3 regions of the Amycolatopsis ruanii genome follow, and region 3 is predicted to be linked to each of the others. Evidence: riboswitches for the same ligand, from Rfam matches in the RefSeq annotation. Region 3 holds a riboswitch; each other region holds the start of a gene.
The links. A riboswitch is a leader RNA that binds a small molecule or an ion and turns the genes downstream of it on or off. The one in region 3 is predicted to bind S-adenosylmethionine.
Positions count from the first base shown of each region.

Region 1: linked by a shared signal. The riboswitch ahead of D0D28_RS01505 (methionine ABC transporter ATP-binding protein) and the one ahead of thrC (threonine synthase) in region 3 are both predicted to bind S-adenosylmethionine.
Region 2: linked by a shared signal. The riboswitch ahead of D0D28_RS21705 (aminotransferase class V-fold PLP-dependent enzyme) and the one ahead of thrC (threonine synthase) in region 3 are both predicted to bind S-adenosylmethionine.

Region 1 is NZ_PQHY01000002.1:77,964-85,780, reverse strand. Features, by position in the region: gene D0D28_RS01510 (MFS transporter) at 1-1,286, shown strand, start outside; gene D0D28_RS01505 (methionine ABC transporter ATP-binding protein) at 1,338-2,351, opposite strand; SAM riboswitch class I at 2,539-2,629, opposite strand; gene rsmA (16S rRNA (adenine(1518)-N(6)/adenine(1519)-N(6))-dimethyltransferase RsmA) at 2,694-3,554, opposite strand; gene D0D28_RS01495 (resuscitation-promoting factor) at 3,741-5,141, opposite strand; gene D0D28_RS01490 (TatD family hydrolase) at 5,416-6,246, opposite strand; gene metG (methionine--tRNA ligase) at 6,243-7,817, opposite strand, start outside.
Region 2 is NZ_PQHY01000042.1:20,829-28,645, forward strand. Features, by position in the region: gene D0D28_RS21690 (LysR family transcriptional regulator) at 1-592, shown strand, start outside; gene D0D28_RS21695 (RluA family pseudouridine synthase) at 612-1,538, opposite strand; gene lspA (signal peptidase II) at 1,535-2,110, opposite strand; gene D0D28_RS21705 (aminotransferase class V-fold PLP-dependent enzyme) at 2,183-3,505, opposite strand; SAM riboswitch class IV at 3,541-3,655, opposite strand; gene D0D28_RS21710 (potassium/proton antiporter) at 3,702-5,180, opposite strand; gene D0D28_RS21715 (ArsR/SmtB family transcription factor) at 5,468-6,157, opposite strand; gene D0D28_RS21720 (penicillin-binding transpeptidase domain-containing protein) at 6,202-7,779, opposite strand.
Region 3 is NZ_PQHY01000089.1:669-8,485, forward strand. Features, by position in the region: gene D0D28_RS30860 (EamA family transporter) at 1-793, opposite strand, end outside; gene rpsT (30S ribosomal protein S20) at 944-1,210, shown strand; gene holA (DNA polymerase III subunit delta) at 1,470-2,450, opposite strand; SAM riboswitch class I at 2,587-2,719, shown strand; gene thrC (threonine synthase) at 2,733-3,998, shown strand; gene D0D28_RS30880 (ComEC/Rec2 family competence protein) at 4,012-6,282, opposite strand; gene D0D28_RS30885 (ComEA family DNA-binding protein) at 6,360-7,115, opposite strand; gene D0D28_RS30890 (DegV family protein) at 7,315-7,817, opposite strand, start outside.

The DNA.
Region 1 (7,817 bases), on a different contig from region 3:
CCACCGCCCAGGCCGACCTCGGCATGTCCGACGTCGCCCGGCAGTGGACGATCAGCGCCTACACGCTGGCCTTCGGCGGTCTGCTGCTGCTCGGCGGGCGGCTGGCCGACCGGCTGGGCCGCAAGAACACGCTCATCGTGGGCGCGCTCGGCTTCGCCGCCGCCTCCGCGCTGGGCGGGATGGCCTCCGGGCCTGGCCTGCTCATCGCCGCCCGCGCGGCCCAGGGGGTCTTCGCCGCGCTGCTGGCGCCGTCCACGCTCTCGCTGCTGACCATCACGTTCACCGAGGCGAAGGAGCGGGCCAAGGCGTTCGGGATCTTCAGCGCGATCATGATGTCCGGCGGCGCGCTCGGCTTGGTGGCCGGTGGCGCGCTGGCCGAGTACGCGTCCTGGCGCTGGTGCCTGTACGTGAACCTGCCGATCGCCGTCGCCGCCGCCGTCGCGGGCTGGTTCGTGCTGCCGAAGGTGCCGGGCCACCGGTCGACGCGGCTGGACTGGTTCAGCGCGGTGCTGGGCAGCGCCGGGATCGCCGGCCTCGTCTACGGCCTGTCCGAGGCCGCCGGCCGCGGCTGGGGTTCGGCGGTGGTGCTCGGCACGCTGGCCGCCGCGGTGGTGCTGCTGGCCGGGTTCGTGTTCCGGCAGGCCCGGGTCGGGAACCCGCTGCTGCCGCTGCACGTCGTCGCCGACCGGACCCGCTCGTCGGGCTTCCTGACCATCGCGATCGCCGCGTTCGGGATGTTCGGGATGTTCCTGTTCGTCACCTACCAGCTGCAGGCGATCATGGGCTTCGGCGCGCTCGGCGCCGGACTGGCGTTCCTGCCGTTCCTGGCGGCCAACGTGACGGTCTCGACCCTGCTGACGCGGCGGCTGATCCCGCGGACCGGGCCGCGCCCGCTGCTGGTGATCGGGCTCCTGCTGATGGCGGCCGGGCTCGCCGGGCTGACCCAGTTGTCGGTCGACACGTCTTACTGGAGCCTCATCCTGCCGGTGACGCTGGTGCTCGGGGCCGGCGCCGGGCTGGCGATGCCGACGGTCATGAACATCGCGACCGCCGGGGTGGAGCCGGCGGACTCCGGGGTGGCGTCGGCGTTCATCACGACCTCCCAGCAGGTCGGCGCGTCGATCGGCACGGCGTCGCTGAACACGATCGCCGCGAGCGCGACCGCCTCGGCCGCCGGGCTGGCCCTGCCCGCGGCGACCGTGCACGGGTACGCCGTGGCGAACGGCTGGGCCGCGGGGATCGTGGCACTCGGCGCTATCGCGGTCGGGGTCCTCGTCCGCAAGTGAGACGAGCGGAGGGGCGTCCCGGACGGGACGCCCCTCCTGCCGTGTGCGGGATCAGGCCGCGACGACGCTCTTCGGGCCTTCCTTCGGGTGCACGACGGAGGCGCCGCGGTCGGCGATCCACGCCAGCGCGGCGTCGGCCTGGCTGCCGTTGACGCCGACCCGGAAGCGGGCCACCGGGGTGTCACCGACGCGGGTCAGGCCGCCGCCGATCGTGGCGAGCTCGACCTCGAACCGCGCGGAAGCCTCGGGCAGCAGCGCGCCGACGGCCGCGAAGCCGATCAGCACGACGTCGACGGACCGGTCGTAGCTCGACGACTGGCTGCGCGGCGTGTCGATCGGGGGCAGCAGGCTCTGCGCGACCTTGCTCGCCGGGTTGGCCAGCAGCTCCAGCACGGTGCCCTGCTCGACGAGCCGCCCGTCCTCCAGCGCCGCGACCCCGTCGCAGACGCGCCGCACCGCGGCGCCGTCCTGGGTGGTCAGCAGCACGGTGACGCCCAGCTCCGCGCGGGCGCGGTCGAGGACGGTCAGCACGCCGCCGGTCTCCTCCGCGCCGACACCGGCGGTCGGGTCGTCGGCGAGCAGCACGGCCGGGCCGGCGGCGAGCGATCGCGCCAGCGCGACGCGGCGGCGCTGTCCCGGGGTCAGCTCGCTCGGGCGCAGCGCGGCGCGCTGGGTCAGGCCGGCCAGGTCGAGCAGGCGGCCGACGCGGCTGCGGCGCTGCGGACCGTCCAGGCCGAGCTGCTCCAGCGGGGCCGCGACGTTGCCGGCCACGGTGCGCTCGGCGTGCAGCACCGGCTGCGCGTCCAGCACCGCGACCTGGCGGCGCACCTCACGCAGCCGCCGCCCGTCGAGGCCGGTGGTGTTCAGGCCGTCCAGGCGCACGACACCGCGGTCGGGCTTCTCCTGCAGGGCGATGCACCGGGTCAGGGTGGACTTGCCGGAGCCGGCCGGGCCGACGACGCCGAACAGGGCGCCGGCGGGCACCTCGACGCTCACGTCCCGCAGGGCGTGGACGGGCTTGGCGGCACCGGGGAAGGACTTGGTCAGGTTTTCGACAGTGATCACGAATGGCTCCAGCACAACAGGCGCGAACGCGCCGACCGCACACCAAGGCGACCGTCCAGTGCGGACGGTCAGGCGAAGACAGGGAAAAGTGGTGGTTCAGAAGCGGTCAGCGACGACACGCACAGACCGTGCGACGACATTCGTCGACGACGCGGCGCCTCGTGAGCATCGTGCGATACACAGGAATCCTCCATCGGTCCTGGCGTTAGCACCTGCCCCGGGTGGGGTGGTTGCTGCGGCTTCGGCGAGCCAGGTCTCTCAGCCGCTCGGGATGGATACCTCAAAGAGTAGAACGGACTTCACATCTTTTTGGCAAGTCCCCGGCGCGGATCAGGTGCGAGATCACACCAACGGTGGTAAGGACTTGCTCGCCGCGATCCTGGCGAAGTCCCTTACCCCGAGCTGCTCGCCCCGGGTGCGCGGATCGACACCGGCCGCGCGGAGGATCGCCTCGGCCCGCTCCCCCGAACCGGCCCACGACGCCAGCGCGGCGCGCAGGGTCTTCCGGCGCTGGGCGAAGGCGGCGTCCACGACGGCGAACACCTCGTCCCGGTTCGCGTCCGACACCGGTTCCGCGGACCGCTCGAACGCGACGAGCGCGGAGTCCACGTTGGGCACCGGCCAGAACACCGCGCGGGGCACGGGCGCGACCTTGCGGGCCGGGCCGTACCAGGCGAGCTTCACGCTGGGGACGCCGTAGATGCGGCTGCCCGGGCCGGCGGCCATCCGGTCGGCGACCTCGGTCTGGACCATCACCAGGCCGTGCGCCAGCGAGGGCAGCTCGGCGAGCAGGTGCAGGACCACCGGGACGGCGACGTTGTAGGGCAGGTTGGCGACCAGGTGCGTGGGCTCCTGGGCCAGGTCCGCGCGCCGGAGCTTGAGAGCGTCCCGGATCTGGACGGTGAACCGGGGGACGGCTTCGGGCGCGCGCTCGGTGATGGTGACCGGCAGGCGCTGCCCGAGGACCGGGTCGATCTCGACGGCGGTGACCGTGGCCCCCGAGTCCAGAAGGCCGAGCGTCAGCGAACCCAGGCCCGGGCCGACTTCGAGGACGTGATCGCCGTCGCCCACTCCGGAGAGGTCGACGATGCGGCGGACGGTGTTGGGGTCGTGCACGAAGTTCTGGCCGAGCTTCTTCGTGGGACGGACGTCCAGCTCGGCGGCCAAGCCCCGGATCTCGGCTGGTCCGAGCAGTGCTGTCACGTCTGGTGATGCTACTGGCCCGCCCCACCCCCACCACCGCGAGTCCCACGCTCCCGCGCGCGAGTCCCACGCTCAGGTCCGCGAGTCCCACGTCCCCGCGCGCGAGTTCCGCATTCGCGGCAGGCCACCCGCAAAAAAAGATGACCCCGGCCACCGGCCGGGGTCATCATGGTCTTGCTCGGGGGGTCAGCTGGTCGCCTTGGCGCCGCAGACCGGCCAGGCTCCGTAGCCGCCGCGGTCGTCGCGCACCTTGGTCGCCACCGCGATCTGCTGTTCGCGCGTGGCCTGGTGCGGGTAGGCCGCGTACTGGTCGCCGCCGTAGGCGTCCCACGTGCTCTTGTTGAACTGCAGGCCGCCGTAGTAGCCGTTGCCGGTGTTGATCGACCAGTTGCCGCCGGACTCGCACTTCGCGATGGCGTCCCAGATGGCGCTGTCGCTGATCACCGGCTGCTTCGTGCCGACCCGGACGATCTTCGGCTTGGCCTCGACCAGCACCTTGGTCGACAGCTCCTCGCGGGCGGTCTCCTTGCCGTTGCGCTTGGTGATCCGGTAGGTCACCAGCTTCTTGCCCGCGGTGCCCGGGTCCTGGACGACCTCGTCACCGGCGTCGAGGGTCGCGTCCTTGATCTCCTGGACCTCGGGCGCGATCTCCTCTTCCTGGTTGATCACGGACACGCCGGTGCGGGAGATGTGCACCTCGGCGCCGTTGGCCAGCTTGAGGCCGAGCCCGCCGTCGATCTCGTCGTCCGGGCCGAGCGACAGGCCCTGCTCGGCCAGGAACTCCTCCGCGGTGATCGCGGTGGTGCTCACCTGGCGCGGGGCGGCGTCGCCGTCGAACACGGTGATGTTCTTGAGGGTCTTGACCTCGACGGTCGCGCCGTCCAGCGGCAGCTCCGCGTCCAGCGGCATCGAGTACGCGGTGCCCGGGCCGAACTGGCCGCTCAGGCCCAGCTGCGTGATGGCCTCCTGGAGGCTCGTCGCGCGGACCCACAACTCGCGGGCGACCCCGTCGACGACGAGGTTCAGCTTGCGGCCGCGCTCCAGCTTGATGACGCCACCGTCACCGACCGGCGCCTGCGGCGAGGGGGACAGCGCGTCGTGCTCACCGACGGTGAGACCGGCGTCCTCGAGGACCTCGCCGACCGTCTTGCCGAAGCTGTGCACGGTCTGCGTGTGGCCGTCGACGTCGACGGTCACGCTCTTGTTCATGGCCAGCGCGGCCGCGCCGCCGCCGGTCAGGCTGATCAGGAGGGCCAGGACCGAGCCCCGGAGGAACCGGCGCTTCCAGGTCTTGACCGCGGTGACGAGGGCCTTCTCCGGCTCCTCTTCGGCCTCCACGGCGGCCGTGCGGTCTTCGGACACCGCATCCGGGATGGCCAGCGCCGGGAGCATCGTGGTCTCGGCGTTGATCAGCCGGATCAGCTCGTCGACGTCGATCTCGGCCTCGGCCATGAGATCGTCCGCGTCGCTACCCAGAACCGTGCGGATGTCGTGCTCGGTGACGGCCAGGTCGTCCGAGAACGCGTCGGCGTCGGGCCAGTCGAGGGTGCCCACGGCGCCGCCACGGCTGGACTCGAACCAGTCCATCGCCTCGGTCGGGCGCGCGTCGGCCCATCTACTACCAGTCACAGCAGGTCGATCCCTTTCGCACTACGGCTCCCGGAAGTCGTCGCCATCCCCGATCCCGACCTGCACTGGCTTGACTCCGGGTGTCCCGCGCTTCGCCCGGTTGGAGCGATCATGCGGCACGGTCACGGGACAGTAACGGACCCCGGGAGGTTGCGCAAACACCGGGCGGAATGTCGTGGCGTTCGTCACTCCTCCAGGTGGATGGTTGATTTCCACGAATGTCGCAGTCCGTTCAACCCGACGTGACGGACGGGAGCCGGAAGACGCGTTCGGCGGTCTCCGACACCGCCGAACAGACGCCTTCCAGGTCTTCCGAACGGAGGTCGGCGAGGAAGTGGACCGTGTACGCCGTGCAGTACGGCTCGTTCGGGCGGCCGCGGAACGGGTGCGGCGTCAGGAACGGCGCGTCGGTCTCGACGAGGAACTGCCCGGATGGCACCAGCTTCGCCGCGGCCTGCAGCGCGCGGGCGTTGCGGAACGTGACCGTGCCGGCGAACGACAGCACGTACCCGGCGTCCACGCAGCGGCGGGCGATGTCCTCGTCACCGGAGAAGCAGTGGAACACCACGGTCTCCGGCGCGCCCTCCTCGTCCAGGATCCGCAGCACGTCTTCGTGCGCGTCCCGGTCGTGGATCATCAGCGGTTTGCCGATCCGCTTGGCGAGGTCGATGTGCCAGCGGAACGCCTCCCGCTGGGCCTCCGGCGGTGAGTAGTCCCAGTAGTAGTCCAGGCCGGTCTCGCCGACCGCGACCACCCGATCCTGCCGCGCCAGACGCTCTATTTCGGACTGTTCCGGCTCGCCGAAGTCCTTGGTCCGCGTGGGATGGATCGCCACCGCGGCCCACACCCGTTCGTCCCAAGTGGACGCCTGAGCGGCCCAGCGGGCGGCGTCGAGGTCGTCGGCGACGGTCACCATCCGGGTCACCCCGGCCGCCGCGGCGCGGTCGGCCAGCTCGGCGACGTCGGCCGCCGTGACCGCACCGCAGGCGTCTAGGTGCGTGTGCGAGTCGACCACCGGCGCCGGAAGGCGCTCCGGCACCGGCGGTCGTTCCTGCTTGCTCACTGCGCGATCGGGGCCCACTCCGGCCCGGTCTCGCCCAGCTTCGGGTCGAGCTTGGCGAACAGCGGCGTCGGCTTGGCCAGCGGACGGCCGACCTCGATCGGGATCGACTCCCAGCGCGCCTGCTCGGCCGCGTAGTCACCGGTCAGGATCGGGTTGATCCGGCCGGGGATGTCCAGGTCCTCGACGTCCTGCAGCTCCGGCTGCGCGGCCCACACGCCGGTGCCGCCCAGCGCCTCGTGCACCTTCTGCGCCGAGTGCGGCAGGAACGGCGTGAGCAGCGTGTTCGCGTCCGACACCACCTGCAGCGCGGTGTGCAGCACCGCGTCGCGGCGCTCCGGGTCGTCCTTGAGCTTCCACGGCTCCTGGTCGGACAGGTACCGGTTGGCCGCCGACACGACCCGCATCGCCTCGGTGGCGGCCAGCTTGAACCGGGACCGCTGCAGGTGCCCGCCGACGGTCTCGAACGCCTTGCGGGACAGCGCCTTCAGCTCCTCGTCGGCCGGCGCCGGCTTGACCGGGGCCGGGATGGCGCCGTTGTTCTTGTGCGCCATCGAGATCGAGCGGTTGACCAGGTTGCCCCACTCGTTGGCCAGCTCGAAGTTGGTGCGGCGGACGAACTCGTCCCAGGTGAAGTCGGTGTCCTGGGTCTCCGGGCCGGCCACCGCGATGAAGTAGCGCAGGGTGTCCGGGCCGAACTCGCGCAGGAAGTCGTTGACGTAGATGACCGTGCCGCGCGAGGTGGAGAACTTCGACCCGCTCATGGTCAGGAACTCGCTGGATACGATCTCGTCCGGCAGGTTGAGCCTGCCGTACGGGCCGACCTGACCGCCCTTATCCCCGGCGCCGTTGTGGCCGAGCAGCAGCGCCGGCCAGATCTGGGCGTGGAAGGTGATGTTGTCCTTGCCCATGAAGTAGTAGCCGCGCGCGTCCGGGTTGTTCCAGAACTCCTGCCAGGCGTCCGGGTTCCCGCTGCGGCGGGCCCACTCGACGCTGGCCGAGAAGTAGCCGATCACCGCGTCGAACCACACGTAGAACCGCTTGAGCGGCTGGTCGCGCCAGCCGTCCAGCGGGATCTTCACGCCCCAGTCCAGGTCACGCGTGATCGGCCGGGGCCGCATGTCGTCGAGCAGGTTCTTGGTGAAGTTGACGACGTTGGGCCGCCAGTCCGTCTTGGTCGACAGCCACTTGCCGAGGCTCTCGGTGAACGCCGGCAGGTCGAGGAACAGGTGCTCGGTCTCGACGAACTTGGGCGTCTCGCCGTTGATCCGCGACTTCGGGTTGATCAGCTCCGCGGCGTCCAGCTGGTTGCCGCAGTTGTCGCACTGGTCGCCGCGCGCGCCGTCGTACCCGCAGATCGGGCAGGTGCCCTCGATGTAGCGGTCGGGCAGCGTGCGGCCGGTGGACGGGCTGATCGCGCCGGTGGTCGTCTTGGGCACGACGTAGCCGTTGCGGTGCAGCGCCAGGAAGATCTGCTGCGTGACCTCGGCGTGGTTGCCGGTGCTGGTGCGGGTGAACAGGTCGTAGGTCAGCCCGAGGCCCTGCAGGTCCTGGCCGATCTGGCGGGTGTACTT
Region 2 (7,817 bases), on a different contig from region 3:
TGTGGTGACCCTCCGGGTCGACGACCCGCACGTGGTGGCCGCCGCCGTGCAGGCCGGCGAGGTGGACGCCGCGTTCCGCGGCGTCACCGATCCGGCCACGCTGCCCGGCGAGGTGCGGATGATCCACGCGTTCGACTCGCCGCTGGAGCTGCTCGTCGGCCCCAGGCACCCGCTCGCCGCCGAACGCGCGGTGACGCCGGACCGGTTGCGCGGCCTGCCGATCCGGGTGCCCGGCATCGCGCCGCGGAGCGAATGGGGTGTGTTCTACGACCAGCTCGCCACGGAGTTCGACCTGCGCATCGACGCGGCGGGCCCGAACTTCGGCAACGAGGTGCTCGCGGACGCCCTCGCCGAGTCGGCGGACCTGGCGACCCTCGTCGGCGCGCGCGACCGCTACCTGTGGCCGGCTCAGCACGACCTGCGCCGCATCCCGATCGTGAACCCGGCGCTGGTCTACCCGCTCTCGCTGCTGCTCCCCCGGACGAACCCGCACCCGGGCCTGCGGGCGGTCATCGAGCACTTCGCGAGTCTGCCACCGCTGACCGGCCCGGCCTGGCTGCCGTCCTGGGCCCGGAACCGCGCTACCGGGTGACCCGTAACGGGCGGGCCGCCTAGCTTTCCGCCCGCAGCACGTCCAGGGCGTGCGACAGGTCCTCCGGGTAGGGCGCCTCGAACTGGACCCAGCGGCCGTCGGCGGGGTGGGCGAAGCCGAGGGTGCGCGCGTGCAGCCACTGCCGGGTCAGGCCGAGCTTGCGGGCCAGCACCGGGTCCGCGCCGTAGGTCAGGTCGCCGGCGCACGGGTGCCGCAGCGCCGAGAAGTGCACCCGGATCTGGTGCGTGCGGCCGGTCTCCAGCTTGACGTCCACCAGGGACGCCGCGCGGAACGCCTCGATCACCTCGTAGTGGGTGACCGACGGGCGGCCCCCGGCGACGACGGCGAACTTGTAGTCGTGCCGGGGGTGCCGGTCGATCGGGGCGTCGATCGTGCCGCGCGTCGGGTCCGGGTGGCCCTGCACGACGGCGTGGTAGCCCTTGTCGACGGTGCGTTCCTTGAACGCGCGCTTGAGCACGGTGTAGGCGTGCTCGCTCTTGGCCACGACCATCACGCCGGTGGTGCCGGCGTCGAGGCGGTGCACCACACCCTGGCGCTCGGCCGCGCCGGAGGTGGAGACGCGCAGCCCGGCCGCGGCGAGCCCGCCGACGACGGTGGGCCCGGTCCAGCCGGGGCTGGGGTGCGCGGCGACGCCGACCGGTTTGGCCACGACCACGATGTCGTCGTCGTCGTGGAGGATGCGCAGGCCCTCGACCGGTTCGGCGATCACCTCGACCGGGTTGTCCGGGTCGGGCAGGGTCACCTCGAGCAGCACCCCGGCCGAGAGGCGGTCGGACTTGCCGGCGGGACGACCGTCGAGCAGGACGTCGCCGGACTCGGCCAGCTCCGCGACGACCGTGCGGGACAGGCCGAGGAGTTTCGCCAGGCCCGCGTCCACGCGCATGCCGTCGAGCCCGTCCGGGACGGGCAGCATCCGGGCGCTCAACGCTTGGCTTTCTTGACGGAGCCGTCGTAGTCGCGGCCGAGCAGGGACAGCAGCACGATCAGCACGCCGCCGACGCAGATCGCCGAGTCGGCCACGTTGAAGACCGGCCACACGTCACCGTCGGGCGCGAACAGCGACACGAAGTCCACGACGTGACCGCGCAGGACACCGGGCGCGCGGAACACGCGGTCGACGAGGTTGCCGAGCGCGCCGGCCAGGATGAGCCCGAGGCCGATCGCCCAGCCGGCCGAGCGCAGCCGCTTGGCGAACCAGATCAGCGCGACGACCACCCCGAACGCGACGATCGCGAACACCCAGGTCATGCCGGTGACGCCCAGGCCGAAGGCGGCGAAGGGGTTGCGGATGAGCTGCAGGTAGACGAGCCCGCCGAGCACCCGGACCGGCTCGTGCCCCTCCAGGGTCGCCACGACGACCGACTTGGTCACGACGTCCACCGCGAACACGACGATCGCGATCACGGCCAGCAGCAGGGCGCGCCGCCGGGGCGGGGGCGCCGGCTGCTCGTCCGGCACGGTGTCCGGGTCCGGGGAGGGCTGGGGGTCACTGCTCACCCCGCCATTGTCCACGCCTGCCGGGAGGGCCCCCGGCGCAGGCCGGGAAACGCCCGGAACCGCCCACACCGCTCAGGCCAGAAACCCCGGCAACGGCCGCGGATCCGGGCACGGCGCCCACCGGCCCTCCACCACCCCGTAGGTCCACCGGGCGCCGCGGGCGACGATCTGCCGAAGCGCGGTCACCAGCCGGTCGATGTGCTCGGCCGTGGTGCCCAGCCCGAGGCTCACCCGCAGCGCCTGCTGCCCCTCCCCGCCGGTGCGCTCCACCAGCCGCCGCACCGCGATGTGCGCGCAGAACGCGCCGTCGCGCACGCCGATGCCGTACTCGGCCGACAGGACCGCCGCCACCCAGCCCGGCTCGAACCCGTCGAGCACGAAACTCACCGTGCCGACCCGCTCGGCCGCGCCGTCGAACAGCCGCAGCTCCGCCAGGTCCGGCACCGCCGCCAGCCCCCGCGTCAGCCGCTCCAGCAGCTCCCGCTCGTGCGCCACCACCGCGTCCCACGACCCGGCCAGCTCCTCGCACGCCACACCGAGCGCGTACACGCCCACGGTGTTGGGCGAACCGGCCTCGTGCCGCTCGACCCCGCTCTGCCACGCCACCCCGAGACCGTCGCCGTCGCGGCGCACGGACTTCGTCGCCCCGCCGCCGGCCAGGTACGGGTCCGCCGCGCGCAGCCAGTCGCCCCGCCCGATCAGCGCGCCCGCCCCGAACGGCGCGTACAGCTTGTGCCCGGACAGCACGACGTAGTCCACGTCCAGCTCCCGCACCGAGATCGGCCGGTGCGGAGCCAGCTGCGCGCCGTCCAGGGCGACGCGCGCGCCGTGCCGCCGGGCCACCGCCGCGATCTCGGCCACCGGCAGCAGCTCGCCGGTCACGTTCGACGCGCCGGTCACGACCACCAGCCGCGGCCCCTCCGGGCACTCCGCCAGCGCACTGTCCACAGCGGACACCGCGGCCAGGCGCGTGTTCGGCAGCGGGATCCGGCGCACGTTCGGGCCGCGCCACGGCAGCAGCGCCGCGTGGTGCTCGGTGTCGAACAGCACCACCGACGTGTGCCGGGGCAGGCTGCGGGCCAGCAGGTTCAGCGCGTCCGTGGTGTTGCGGGTGAACACGACCGCGTCCGAGGACCGCGCGCCGACGAACCGGCGCAGCACGTCACGGGTCCGCTCGTAGACCTTTGTGGACACCTGCGAGGCGAACCCCGCGCCGCGGTGCACGCTGGCGTAGTGGGGCAGGAACTCGTCCACCGCGCGCCGCACGGACTCCAGGCACGGGGCGCTGGCCGCGTGGTCGAGGTTGGCGTAGTCCAGCTCCCCGCCGGTGACCAGCGGAACGGCCGCGGCTGCGGTGACGGCGGGGGTGGTGACGCGATCGAGAGCGAGAGTCATCGGAACGGCTCCTCGGGTCCGGGGACCCGCACCGGGGTCCGCGCTTGCCCGCCGCACCTCGCGACGAGCCAGGTCCTCACCCGGGGCACCCCACCGCGGAAGGAGGGTTGCCGGCCAGCGAGCCGGGGCTTGGCGCTGGCACTCATGACCTACGCCGACACAGTAACCGATCGTCCCCGCGGCGCGCCAGCGGGTCTCACGTGCCGGACTCGCCCTTCCAGCGCGCCAGCGGCCCGGCCCGGTCCACCGCGCGGATGCGCCGCTCGGCCGCCTCCCGCGCGGACTCGGTGCTCACGATCAGGATCTGGTCCCCGCGCTGCAGCCGGTCGGTGCGCTGCGGGGTGAAGCTGCGGCCGTCGCGGACGATCAGGCTCAGCGACGCCCCGGACGGCAGCCGCAGCTCGGACAGGTACACGCCGTGCAGGCGGGAGCCGGGCTGGATCTTGACCTGGAGCAGCTCGGCCTGCAGCTCGTCCAGCGGCGCGGCGTCGACCTGGACCTCCTTCGGCTCCGCGTCCCCGGGCAGCCGGAGGATCCGCGCGAGGCGGCCCAGCGTCAGCCCCTGGACGAGGGTGAGCACGATCACGAGCACGAACACGGCGTCGACGAGCCGTTGCGCACCGGCCATCTGCTCGGACAGCGGGATCATCGCCAGCACGATCGGCACCGCGCCGCGCAGCCCCGCCCAGGACAGGAACACCTGCTCGCGCAGCGGAACGCGGAACGGCAGCTGCGTGACGAGCACCGACACCGGGCGCGCGAGCAGCAGCAGGACCGCGGCGGCGATCAGGCCGGGCACGATCGACTCCAGCAGCCGCCCGGGTGAGGCGAACAGGCCCAGCAGCACGAACAGCCCGATCTGGGCGAGCCAGCCGAGACCCTCCGCGAAGGACACCGTGTCGGACCGGTGCGGCAGCCGGGCGTTGCCGAGCACCACCGCGGCGACGTAGGTGGCCAGCAGCCCGGACGCGTGCAGCAGCTGCCCGGACGAGTAGGCCACCACGCACACCGCGACCGTCGCGAGTGGATAGAGACCGGTGGCGGGCAGCGCCGAGCGCCGCAGGGCCCAGGCCCCGGCGAAGCCGAGCACCAGGCCGAGCGCCAGGCCCGCGCCCAGTTCGTAGACCACCAGCAGCGGCAGCGACCAGTCCACCAGGGTGCCCTGGGCCAGCACGACGACCGCGATGTAGGCCGGCGCGTCGTTGATGCCGGATTCCAGTTCGAGGGCGCCCACCAGTCGTTTCGGCAGGCCCGCGCTGCGCAGCACGGAGAACACCGCGGCCGAGTCGGTGGGGGCCAGCACCGCGCCCCACAGCAGGGCGGTCCGCCAGTCCAGGCCGAGCAGCCAGTGCAGGGCGGGCCCGGTGATCGCGATGCTCAGCCCGACCGCCACTGTGGACAGTGCCACTCCCTGGCCCAGCGCGGGTTTCACCGCCGACCAGCGGGTGGTCAGGCCACCCTCGGTGAGGATCATGACCAGGGCGGCCAGGCCCAGCGCCTGGGTGAGGAACGGGTCGGAGAACTGGATGCCGAACCCGGCTTCGCCGAGCAGCACGCCGATCGCGAGGTACAGCAGCAGCGACGGCAGGCCCAGGCGGGTGGAGAAGCGGACCGCGAGGACGGCGGCCAGCAGGACGGCCGAGCCCAGCCCCAGCACGACCGGCAGCTCGCCCACCCGCACCTCCCCTGCCCGGTTTCTCCGGCTCTCAGAATAGGGAGGCCAGGCGCTCTGCCGCGCCCGGTGGGTCCCCCGGCAGCGCGACGAGCTCGTCACGCTGCCGTTCCCCTTGCCGGGCAACGAGATCACGGACACGCACGCGGAGTACCGGGGCGAGCACCGTCCGCCGCGCCGCCGACGGCAGGTGCGCAGCCGGTCACGAGGAGTACCCGGCCGCGACTCCCAGACTCGGCTCCCAGCGAAGGCCACGCGAGGCGAGGGCCGGGCCGCCGACAAGCCACACCTCACCCAGTCCCCGGGCGCTCGGCCGGTAATTCCACCCCCAGGCGCGCCAGGGGCTCCGCCGCGGCGGGCGTCACCCGCACCGCGCGGTCCGGGCGCCGCTCGAACCAGCCCTGCTCGACTCCGTGCGTGAACAGCGCCGCCGGGAGCGCGCCGCCCAGGTGGTCGCGGCGTTCGGTCCAGTCCAGGCACGCTCGCAGCAGCGGGCGCCGCCCCGTGGGGATCCGCACCCCCAGCTCACCGAGCACCTCGCGGCCGCGCGCGGTCAGCGCCAGCCCGGCACGCTCCGTGATCAGCCCGGTCCCGATCATGCCGTCCCGCAGGGCCACCCCGGCGGCCCCGGCCAGGTGGTCGTAGCAGGTGCGCGCGAACGCCAGCCGCCGGGCGCGCAGGGACCCGCGCAGGCCCGAGGTGGACCGGTGCTCGGCGTGCTGCGCCAGGTGCTCGATCAGCTCGGCCACCCGCGGGTCGGCGATCCGCACGTAGGAGTGCCGCCCCTGCTTCACGCCCGCGACGAACCCGGCCTCCCGCAGGCGGCTGACGTGCTCGCTCGCCGTCGACGGGGCGATCCCCGCCGCGCGGGCCAGCTCACCGACCGTCCACGCGCGGCCGTCGAGCAGCGCCAGGCACATCGCCGCCCGGCTCGGGTCGGCGAGCACCGCGGCCACCTCGGCCAGCGCGATCGTCTCCACACCGGCCACCGTAGCCACCGGACGCATCGGCCCGGGCCGAAACGTCAGCCCAGCGCGCCCAGGAACACCGACGACACGGTCACCGCCGGCTTCGACGAATCCGACCCGAGCAGCAGCACCGCGAACGCCACGTCGTCGCGGTACCCGGCGAACCACCCGTTGGACCGGCTGCCGTCGCCGAACTGCGCCGTGCCCGTCTTGCCGTACACGGCGCCGTTGCCCCGCAGCCCGGTCGCGGTGCCGCCGGTGACCACCTCACGCATCATCGTCCGCAGCGCGGCGATCACGTCCCGGGACGGCGCCCGGTAGCCGGTGTTCACCGTGGTCTCCAGCTCCTGCCACAGCCGCGGCGTCACCTCGTCGCCGCGCGCGACGGTCGCCGCCATCAGCGCCAGGCCGAACGGGCTGGCCTGCACCGTGCCCTGCCCGATCGCCGACTCGACCTGCTCCGCCCCGCTCGTGCTGGGCACGACCTTGCCGGCCTCGGTGGTGATGCCGGGGATGGTGAAGTCGGCGTTGAGGCCGAACCCGCTCGCCGCGTCGGCCAGCGCGTCGGCCGGCAACGTCGAGGCGAGCTGGGCGAACGTGGTGTTGCACGAGTGCGCGAACGCCGAGTGCAGCGGCAGCGGCGGGAAGGAGAACTGGTCGTCGTTGGGAATCGTGCGCTGCCCGATGCGCGCGGTCGCCGGGCAGTCGGCGATCGTGTCCGCGGTGGCCGTGCCGGACTCCAGCAGCGCCGCCGCCGTGGCGATCTTGAACGTCGACCCCGGCGCGTACAGGCCGTTCAGCGCCTTCGGCTCGGCCCCGGCCGCCGCGTTCTGCGCCACCGCGAGCAGGTCACCGGTGGAGGGCTGGATCGCCACCAGCATCGCCGGGCCCGCCGCCGAGTCGACCGCCCGCTGCGCCGCCGCCTGCGTGGGCAGGCTCAGCGTCGTGGTCAGCGGCGCCACCTCGACCTCGCCCTGGCCGAACAGCGTCTCCTGCACCGCGCCGTCGAGGTCGGTGCTCACCACCGACCAGCCGTCCTGCGACCGCTCGGACACCGTCCGCTGCATCGCCGGCACCAGCAGCGGCGCCACGCCCGGCTCGGCCGCCCGCGTGCCCGACGACTGCCAGGCCAGGACCGGGCGGCCGTTGCGGTCCACCACCGCGAGCTTGCCCGCGCGCGTGCGCACCGCCAGCTGCTGCCCGGTGCGCAGCTTCGGGTGCACCACCGCCGGGCTCCAGTGCACGAGCCAGCGGCCGTCGGCGGAGACCAGGTCGAGGGTGTTGTCGTAGGACCACACCTGCCCGGCCGCGATCGTCCAGCCGAGCTGGAACGCCGCGGTGGCCCGGGTGGCGCCCGGCGTGACCTGGCCCAGCCGCGCCGCGACCGACACCGGGGCCAGGCCGCGGCGCCGGTCGGCCAGCAGCACGCTCGCCGCGCGCGGGTCGTCGGTCAGCGCCGCGGCCGCGTCGGCGTCGCCCTCGGCGAAGGCGCGCAGGAACTTCGACGCGACGGTGCCCGGATCCTCCGCGCCCGAGCCGCTGGCCCGGGGCTTCTCCGGCGAGGAGCCACCCCACACCACGACCACGGCCGCCACGACGATCGCGACGACCGCGGCCGCGCCACCCGCCAGCACCCACCTGCGCCACGTCACCGGCGATACCCCCTGTTGGT
Region 3 (7,817 bases):
GCTCGTCCAGCACGAGCAGGGCGGCGAGCCCGCCCAGCACGATGCTCACCTCCCGAGCGGGCGCGACCAGGCTGATCGGCGCCATGCGCATCGCGTAGAGCACGAGCAGGTACGCGACGGGCGACAGCACCCCGACGATCACCGCCTCCCGCCAGTGCGACCGCCACAGCGCGCCGATCCGGCCGCCTGCCCGCATGGCCGCGGGCGCGAGCAGCAGGCTCTGCAGCACCGAGCCGGCGGCGAAGTAGGTCAGGGGCGGGACGGCGAGGGCGTTGACGGCGTGGTCGTCCCAGAGCGTGTAGGCGGCGATGGCGACGCCGGTGAGCAGCCCGTACCAGACCCCGGCCCGGCGGGCGCGGGCGTCCGCGGCCGAGCGCGAGCCGAGCCCGATCACCAGCACCCCGGCGACGACGAGGAACGCCCCGGCGAGCCCGAGCCACCCCGGCCGCTCGCCGAGCAGGACGACGGCCGCGAGCACCGACAGCAGCGGTCCGCTCCCCCGCGCCAGCGGGTAGACGACGGACAGGTCGCCGACGCGGTACCCCCGCTGCAGCACGATGCTGTAGGCGATGTGGAAGACCGCGGTGAGCAGCGCCGCCACCAGCCAGGTCCACTGTGGATGCTGCCCCTCGGCCACGAGTGCGACGACCGCGACCGGGGCGCAGACCACCGCCGAGACGGTGTAGTAGAGGAAGACGAACCGGGCCCCGGCGGCGACCCGTTTGGCCGCGAGGTTCCACCCGGCGTGCACGACGGCAGCCAGGAGTACGAGCCCGAGCGCCGTGCCGTTCACCTGCCCCTCCCAGCCAGTGCGAGTGACACCGTAGCGCCCTGCTAACCTTGACGGTCGTTGCCGTGTGGCATTCCGCCAGGGAGGAAACCCGCACGCCGGGGCCGGTACAGCGCGGCAGCGAACCCACCGACAGATCGAAGGAGCGCCTTCATGGCCAACATCAAGTCCCAGATCAAGCGCATCAAGACCAACGAGAAGGCGCGCCAGCGCAACCAGTCGGTCAAGTCCTCGGTGAAGACCGCGATCCGCAAGTTCCGCGAGGCCGCCGAGTCGGGCGACAAGGCCAAGGCCGTCGAGCTGCAGCAGGTTGCCGCTCGCGCCCTGGACAAGGCCGCCAGCAAGGGCGTCATCCACGCGAACCAGGCCGCCAACAAGAAGTCGGCGATGGCCAAGCGCGTCAACCAGCTCGGAGCTTGATCTCCAGCGAAGGGGCGGGCATCCGGCAGGGTGCCCGCCCCTTCGCCGTTCCCGCGGGCTGACAAGGCTGCCACTTCCCCCGATGCGATCGACGCGGGACCGCCCACGGCACCCCGGTCACGGCAGCCGCCCTCCGGCTGCGCAGCCGGCGTCGGTTCATGACTGCACCAGCAGCGGTGACTCCCGGCCCAGGCGCTCACCAGCAACCCCCAACCCCACAGCGCCCGCCCCGGCGCTGTTCCGGGTCCGCCAGCCGGGCTCAGCGCTTGTCGCGGGCGGCGGCGAGTTCCAGGACTGCCCGCTCCAGCGCGTAGGCCGGGTCCGCGGCCTGGCCCTTGACCTCGGCGTTCACCCTCGCCACCACCGCCATCGCCTCGGCGAGGCCGGCCTGTGTCCACCCGCGGGACTGTCCCTGCGCCTTGCGGATCTTCCACGGCGGCATGCCCAGCTCACCGGCCATCTGGTTCGGGTTGCCGCGCCCCGCCGACGACACCCGCGCGATGGTGCGCACCGCGTCGGCGAGGGCGTCGGCGATCAGGACGTGCGCCACGCCGATCTGCAGCGCCCACCGCATCGCCTCCAGCGCCGCGCCGCGCTCCCCCGCGACGGCCTTCTCCGCCACGGCGAAGCCGGTTACGTCCGCTCGGCCGCGGTGGTAGCGGCGCACGGCCTCCTCGTCGACCCGCCCGCCGGAGTCCGCCACCAGCTGCGACGCGGCCGCGGCCGCCGTCCGCAGGTCGGATCCGACGGCGTCGATCAGCGCCGCGACACCCGCCGGGTCGATCTTCCCACCGGCCTGCCGGACCTCGTTGCGGACGAACGACTCGCGATCCGCCGGCCGGGTGATCTTCGGGCACTCGGTGACCTGCGCACCGGCCTTGCGCAGCGCCGCGGGCAGGGACTTGGCCGCCTTGCTGCGTCCGCCCCCGGTGTGCACGACGACGAGGACGACCCCGTCGGCCGGCATCTTCGCGTAGGCCAGCACCGCATCGGCCAGCTCCTGGCCGATGTCCTGCGCGCCCTCCAGCACGATGACCCGCCCCTCGCTGAACAGCGACGGGCTGACCAGCTCGGCGAGGGCGGGCGGTGTGAGATCGGGCACGCGGACCTTGGTCATCTCGGCCGTTGGGTCCTCCCGGCGGGCCTGACCGAGAGCGCCCCGGACGGCGCGCTCGACGAGCAGCTCCTCTTCGCCGAGCACGAGCTGCAGGGGGGCGGAGGTGGTTGCCGGCGCGGTCACGGTTCAGATCCTCCCACGGACCACCGACAGCTCCCGAGCGTGATGAAACCCGCAGGGGCATGGCGTGGTCCGAGCGATGTGCCGTATGTTGTCAACCAGGCATCGCGCGAGCGCGTGAGCCACCACAATCGAATACCGCTCATCCAGAGGGGCAGAGGGAACGGCCCGACGAAGCCCCGGCAACCGGCGTCAGCCTGTCATCTCGATTCCGCGAGGTAGCTGACGATCACGGTGCCAATTCCGGCCCGCGTCAGCGGGACAGATGAGGAAAGGAACCTCGCGATGACTGCAGCCCTCGATTCGACCACCACCCGCGGCACCGTCGACCTCGGTCCGGCCGTGGAACTGGTCTCCAAGGAAGAGGGTCACCGCCAGCCGCTCGCCCCGGAGTTCGTCTCCGCCGAGGACTTCTCCCCGCTCGAGGTCGCCTACGACTTCGGCCGTGTGCGCCGCGAGGACATCCAGGCCGGCCCGCGCAACATCTGGCGCTACAAGAAGCTCCTCCCGGTGCCCTCGAACGTCGAGGAGATCCCGAACACCGAGCCCGGGTGTACCAGGCTGGTGAAGGCCGACCGGCTCGCCAAGGCTCTCGGCGTGAAGAGCCTGTGGGTCAAGGACGACACCGGCAACCCCACCCACTCGTTCAAGGACCGCGTCGTCGCCGTCGCCCTGGCCGCGGCTCGCGAGTTCGGATTCGACACCCTGGCCTGCCCGTCCACCGGCAACCTGGCCAACGCCGTCGCCGCGGCAGCCGCCCGCGCCGGCTGGCAGTCCGTGGTGCTGATCCCGTCCTCGCTCGAGCGCGCCAAGGTGCTGACCACCGCGGTCTACGACGGCAACCTCATCGCCGTCGACGGCAACTACGACGACGTCAACCGCCTGGCCACCGAGCTGGCCGCCGAGCACGAGAACTGGGCGTTCGTGAACGTCAACGTGCGCCCCTACTACTCGGAGGGCTCGAAGACGCTCGCCTACGAGGTCGCCGAGCAGCTCGGCTGGCGGATCCCCGAGCAGATCGTCGTGCCGATCGCCTCGGGCTCGCAGCTGACCAAGGTGGACAAGGGCTTCCGCGAGTTCGCCAAGCTCGGCCTGGTCGACGACACCCCGTACAAGGTCTTCGGTGCCCAGGCGGCCGGCTGCTCGCCGGTCTCCGCGGCCTTCCGCAACGGCCACGACGTCGTCCAGCCGGTCAAGCCGGACACGATCGCCCGCTCGCTGGCGATCGGCAACCCGGCCGACGGCCCCTACGTGCTCGACACGGTCCGCCGCACCGGCGGCGCGATCGAGGACGTGACCGACGCAGAGGTCGTCGAGGGCATCCGCCTGCTGGCCCGCACCGAGGGCATCTTCACCGAGACCGCCGGTGGTGTCACCGTCGCGACGGCGAAGAAGCTCATCGAGGCCGGCAAGATCGACCCGGACGCCGAGACCGTCCTTCTCATCACCGGTGACGGCCTGAAGACCCTGGACGCGATCGAGAACGAGGTCGGCCCCAAGGCGACCGTGCCGCCGTCGGCGGCGGCCGTGCACGAGGCGCTGGGTCTGTAATCAAGGTTCCACCTCACTTCCCCCGGCGCACCAGCGCCGGACCGGTCTGATCGGGGATCACCGCGGTGTCGCCGTCGGTGTCCGTGCGGGCGACGAGCGCGCCGTCCGCGGTCAGGGTGTCGAGTGTCGTGCGGTTCGGGTGGCCGTAGCGGTTGCCCAAACCGACGCTCACCAGCGCCAGCCGCGCGGACACCGCGGCCAGGAACTGGGGCAGCGAGAACCTGCTGCCGTGGTGGGGCACCTTCAGGATCTCCGCGTGCAGATCCGTTCCGGCAGCCACCAGGTCGGCCTGCGCGGCCAGTTCCACATCACCGGTCAGCAGCACGCCGCCCGCCGCCGTGTGAGCCCGTAGCACGACCGAGCCGTTGTTGATCTGTGTTCCGTCGTCGTCCTCTCCTTCCGGCACGTACCGGGGACCGAGCACCTCCAGGTCCAGCGCAGGCCACTCGAGCCGTCGACCGAGGTCCAGTTCGAGCAGCGGAACCCCGTGCCTGGCGGCGATCCGGCCGGCCTGACGCCACGCCCAGTCCGGCTGCCGCCCCGGTCCCACCGCGATGGCCCCCACCGACCGCCCCTCGAACACCGAGTCGAGCCCGCCGATGTGGTCGGCGTGCAGGTGGCTCAGCACCACCAAGGGCACCCGCTCGACGCCCAGCCGGTCCAGGCACCGGTCGGCCGGCCCCGGCTCTGGCCCGGCGTCCACCACGACCGCCCGACCGGGCTCACCGGTGGCCAGCACGAGGCTGTCGCCCTGACCGACATCGCAGGCGACGACCGCCCAGCCCGGCGGCGGCCAGCCGGGCGCGATCACCCTGCCCGGCAGGACGACCAGCAGCACCCCGGCCAGCACCAGCGCCAGCAACACCCGCAGCCGCCGCCGGCGCAGCGCCAGCACCACGGCGACGGCGACCACCAGCGCGAGGAACCCGCCCCACCAGCCGCTGGGCCACGCCAGCACCGCCCCGGGCACTTCCGACGCCCGCCGCGCGACGACGATCAGCCAGCCCGCCTCCGGCCCGGCCAGCCGGACGACCATCTCGCCACCGGCGGGCCACGCGGTGGCGACGACCGTCGCGAGCACCCCGAACACCGTCGCCGGAGCGACCACCGGCGCGGCCAGCACGTTCGCCGCCACGCTGACCAGGCTCAGCTGCCCGGCCATCCCGGCCACGACGGGCGCGGTCACCACGAACGCCGCCGCCGGCACCGCCAGCCCCTCCGCGAAACCCGGCGGCACCCGGCGACGCTGGAGGGCTTCCGCCCACCGCGGCGCCAGGAGCACCAGCCCGGCCGTCGCGATCACCGAGAGCGCGAAGCCGAAGCTCACGGCCATCGCGGGATCCCACGCCACGAGGACGCACGTCGCCGCGGCCAGCGCGGGCACGACCGATCGCTCCCGCCCCAACGCCAGCGCCAGGAGGGCGATCCCGCCCATGACCCCGGCCCGCAGAACGCTCGGCTCCGCGCCCGCCAGGACCACGAACCCGGCCAGCGCCAGCCCGGACAGTGCCGCCGACAGCCGTGGCCCCGCCCGCAGCAGCCGCAACAGCAGGAGGACGGCACCGCACACGATCGCGACGTTGGACCCGCTGACGGCCATGAGGTGCGTCAGCCCGGCGTCGGTGAACTCGCGGTCGAGCCGTTCGGACAGCCCGCTCGTGTCGCCCACCACGAGGCCCGGCACCAGACCGGCCTGCTCCTCGGGCAGGACCGCACACGCTTGCCGGAGCGCCTCGCGCAGCGACTCGGCGGCGCGCTGCCACCACGGAGCCTCCGTGGCCGCCGCGGGCGGACCGCGCACGTAGATCGCGGCGACGGTCAGGTCGGCGTCCCGGGGCGGGGCCAGCTCACCGCTCGCGGTGATCTCCTGACCCGGGATGACCTCGCTCCACGGCGCGAACGGCGCGAGGAGCGCGACCCGCCCGGACGAGACCACCGGCTGCGCGCCGTGTTCCGCGTGCAGGACCTCAGCCGCGATCACCACCGACCTCGGCCCAGCCTGCTGATCGGCGTACCCGGCCGAACGCACCGGTTTCGGGCGTTCCGTCACCAGCACGTGCAGGGTCACCTCGGTTCCGCGCTGCGCGAGGCCGCGGAGCGGATCGTGCTCCGCCCGGCTCAGGCGGAGCCCGAGCGGCCCGGCCAGCAGGAGACCGGCCACGAGCAGCGCAGCCGCGCCCGTCCACCAGCGTGACCGGCCCGGACGCAGCCTGATCAGCAGCACCACGGACACCAGCACTGCCGCGACGCCGCACGCCAGGGCCAGCCACCACGCCCCCAGCATTCCGAGCAGCGCCCCGAGCCACAGCGTCAGCGCGGCCGGCACCAGACGGAAGTCGTGCCGGACAACGGGTTCCGTGATCACGACACCGTCACCTGGTCCCGCAGCCGGGACAGCCGCGCCTCGCCGATGCCCTCGACCTCGCGCAGCTCGTCGACGGATCGGAACGTGCCGTGCTGGGTGCGCCAGTCGATGATGCGCTGGGCGGTCACCTCGCCGATCCCCGGGAGCGCGTCGAGTTGTTCCGCCGTGGCCGTGTTCAGGTCGACGAGCGCCGGGGCGCTGCCGGCCGCGGCCGGTGGCGACGCGCCGGGCGGTGGCGGGACGCCGACGTAGATCTGCTCACCGTCGCTCAGCTTCCGCGCGAGGTTCAGCGCCGTGACGTCGGTGCCCTCGATCGGGTCGGCGGCCGCGCGCAGGGCGTCCGCCACGCGCGCACCGCCGGGAACGGTGACGAGCCCCGGGTTGCGGACCTTGCCGACGACGCTGATCACCAGGGAGCTGTCGGCGACCCGGCTGGCGGACGCGGAGACCGGCGCGGGCCGGTCCGGGGCCGCGGGCAGAACCGGCGCGTGTTCGACGGGCGGACTGCCGCCGAGGAGCGCGATCGAGGTGCCGACGAGCACCAGGACCGCGACCAGGGACAGGAGGACCGTGGTCAGGCGCCGCCGCTGCGGACTGCCGGTGAGCGCGGCCGGCACCCAGCGCTCGACCAGCCGTCCGACGGCGCCCGGTGGCCCGATGTCCTGGTCGGCGGCGAGGGCCTGACCGGCGAGCTGCTCGAGCCTGCGGTTGACGGGGATGCCCGGCGATTCCGGGGCTGATCGTTCGAACACGCATTCGACGCTAGGGGGCGCGGGGAGGAGGGAGAAGCGGGAATTGGGGAGGCTGTGGACAAGTGGGGGTCTGTGGACAAGTGGCGCGTTCCGCCGCGGCGGTACGGCTTTCTGTCGGTGACGTGTGGCATGGTGGAGCTTTTTGGGCGTGCGTCACTCAAGTGCTTGCGCGACAAGGTTTCGGCGAGTCCGGGAAGATTCAGCGGCTGCCGGACCCGCCCGGATTCCGTTGCACCACAACGCCGACCACACCGGGCCCGGTGTGCGCGCCGATCACCGCGCCCAGTTCCGACACCACGCAGCCGTCGGTGACGCTCACCCGCTCCTCGATGCGGTTCGCCAGTTCCACCGCCCGCTCCGGGGACGCGAGGTGGTGCACGGCGACCTCCACCGGTTCCCCGCGGGCGGCCTCCTCGGCGAGTTCGACCAGGCGCGCGATGGCGCGGTTCATCGTGCGCACCTTCTCCAGCGGTTTGATCCGGCCGTCGTCCAGGTGCAGCACCGGTTTCATGGCCAGCGCGGTGCCCAGCAGCGCCGCCGCCGCGCCGATCCGCCCGCCCCGCCGCAGGTACTCCAGCGTCTCGACCACGAACAGCGTCGCAGAGCAGCGCACCGCCGCCGTCGCGGCCGCTTCGACCTCCTCCGCCGCAGCGCCGGCCGACGCCGCGCGCGCCGCGTGCAACGCCGCGAACCCGAGCCCCA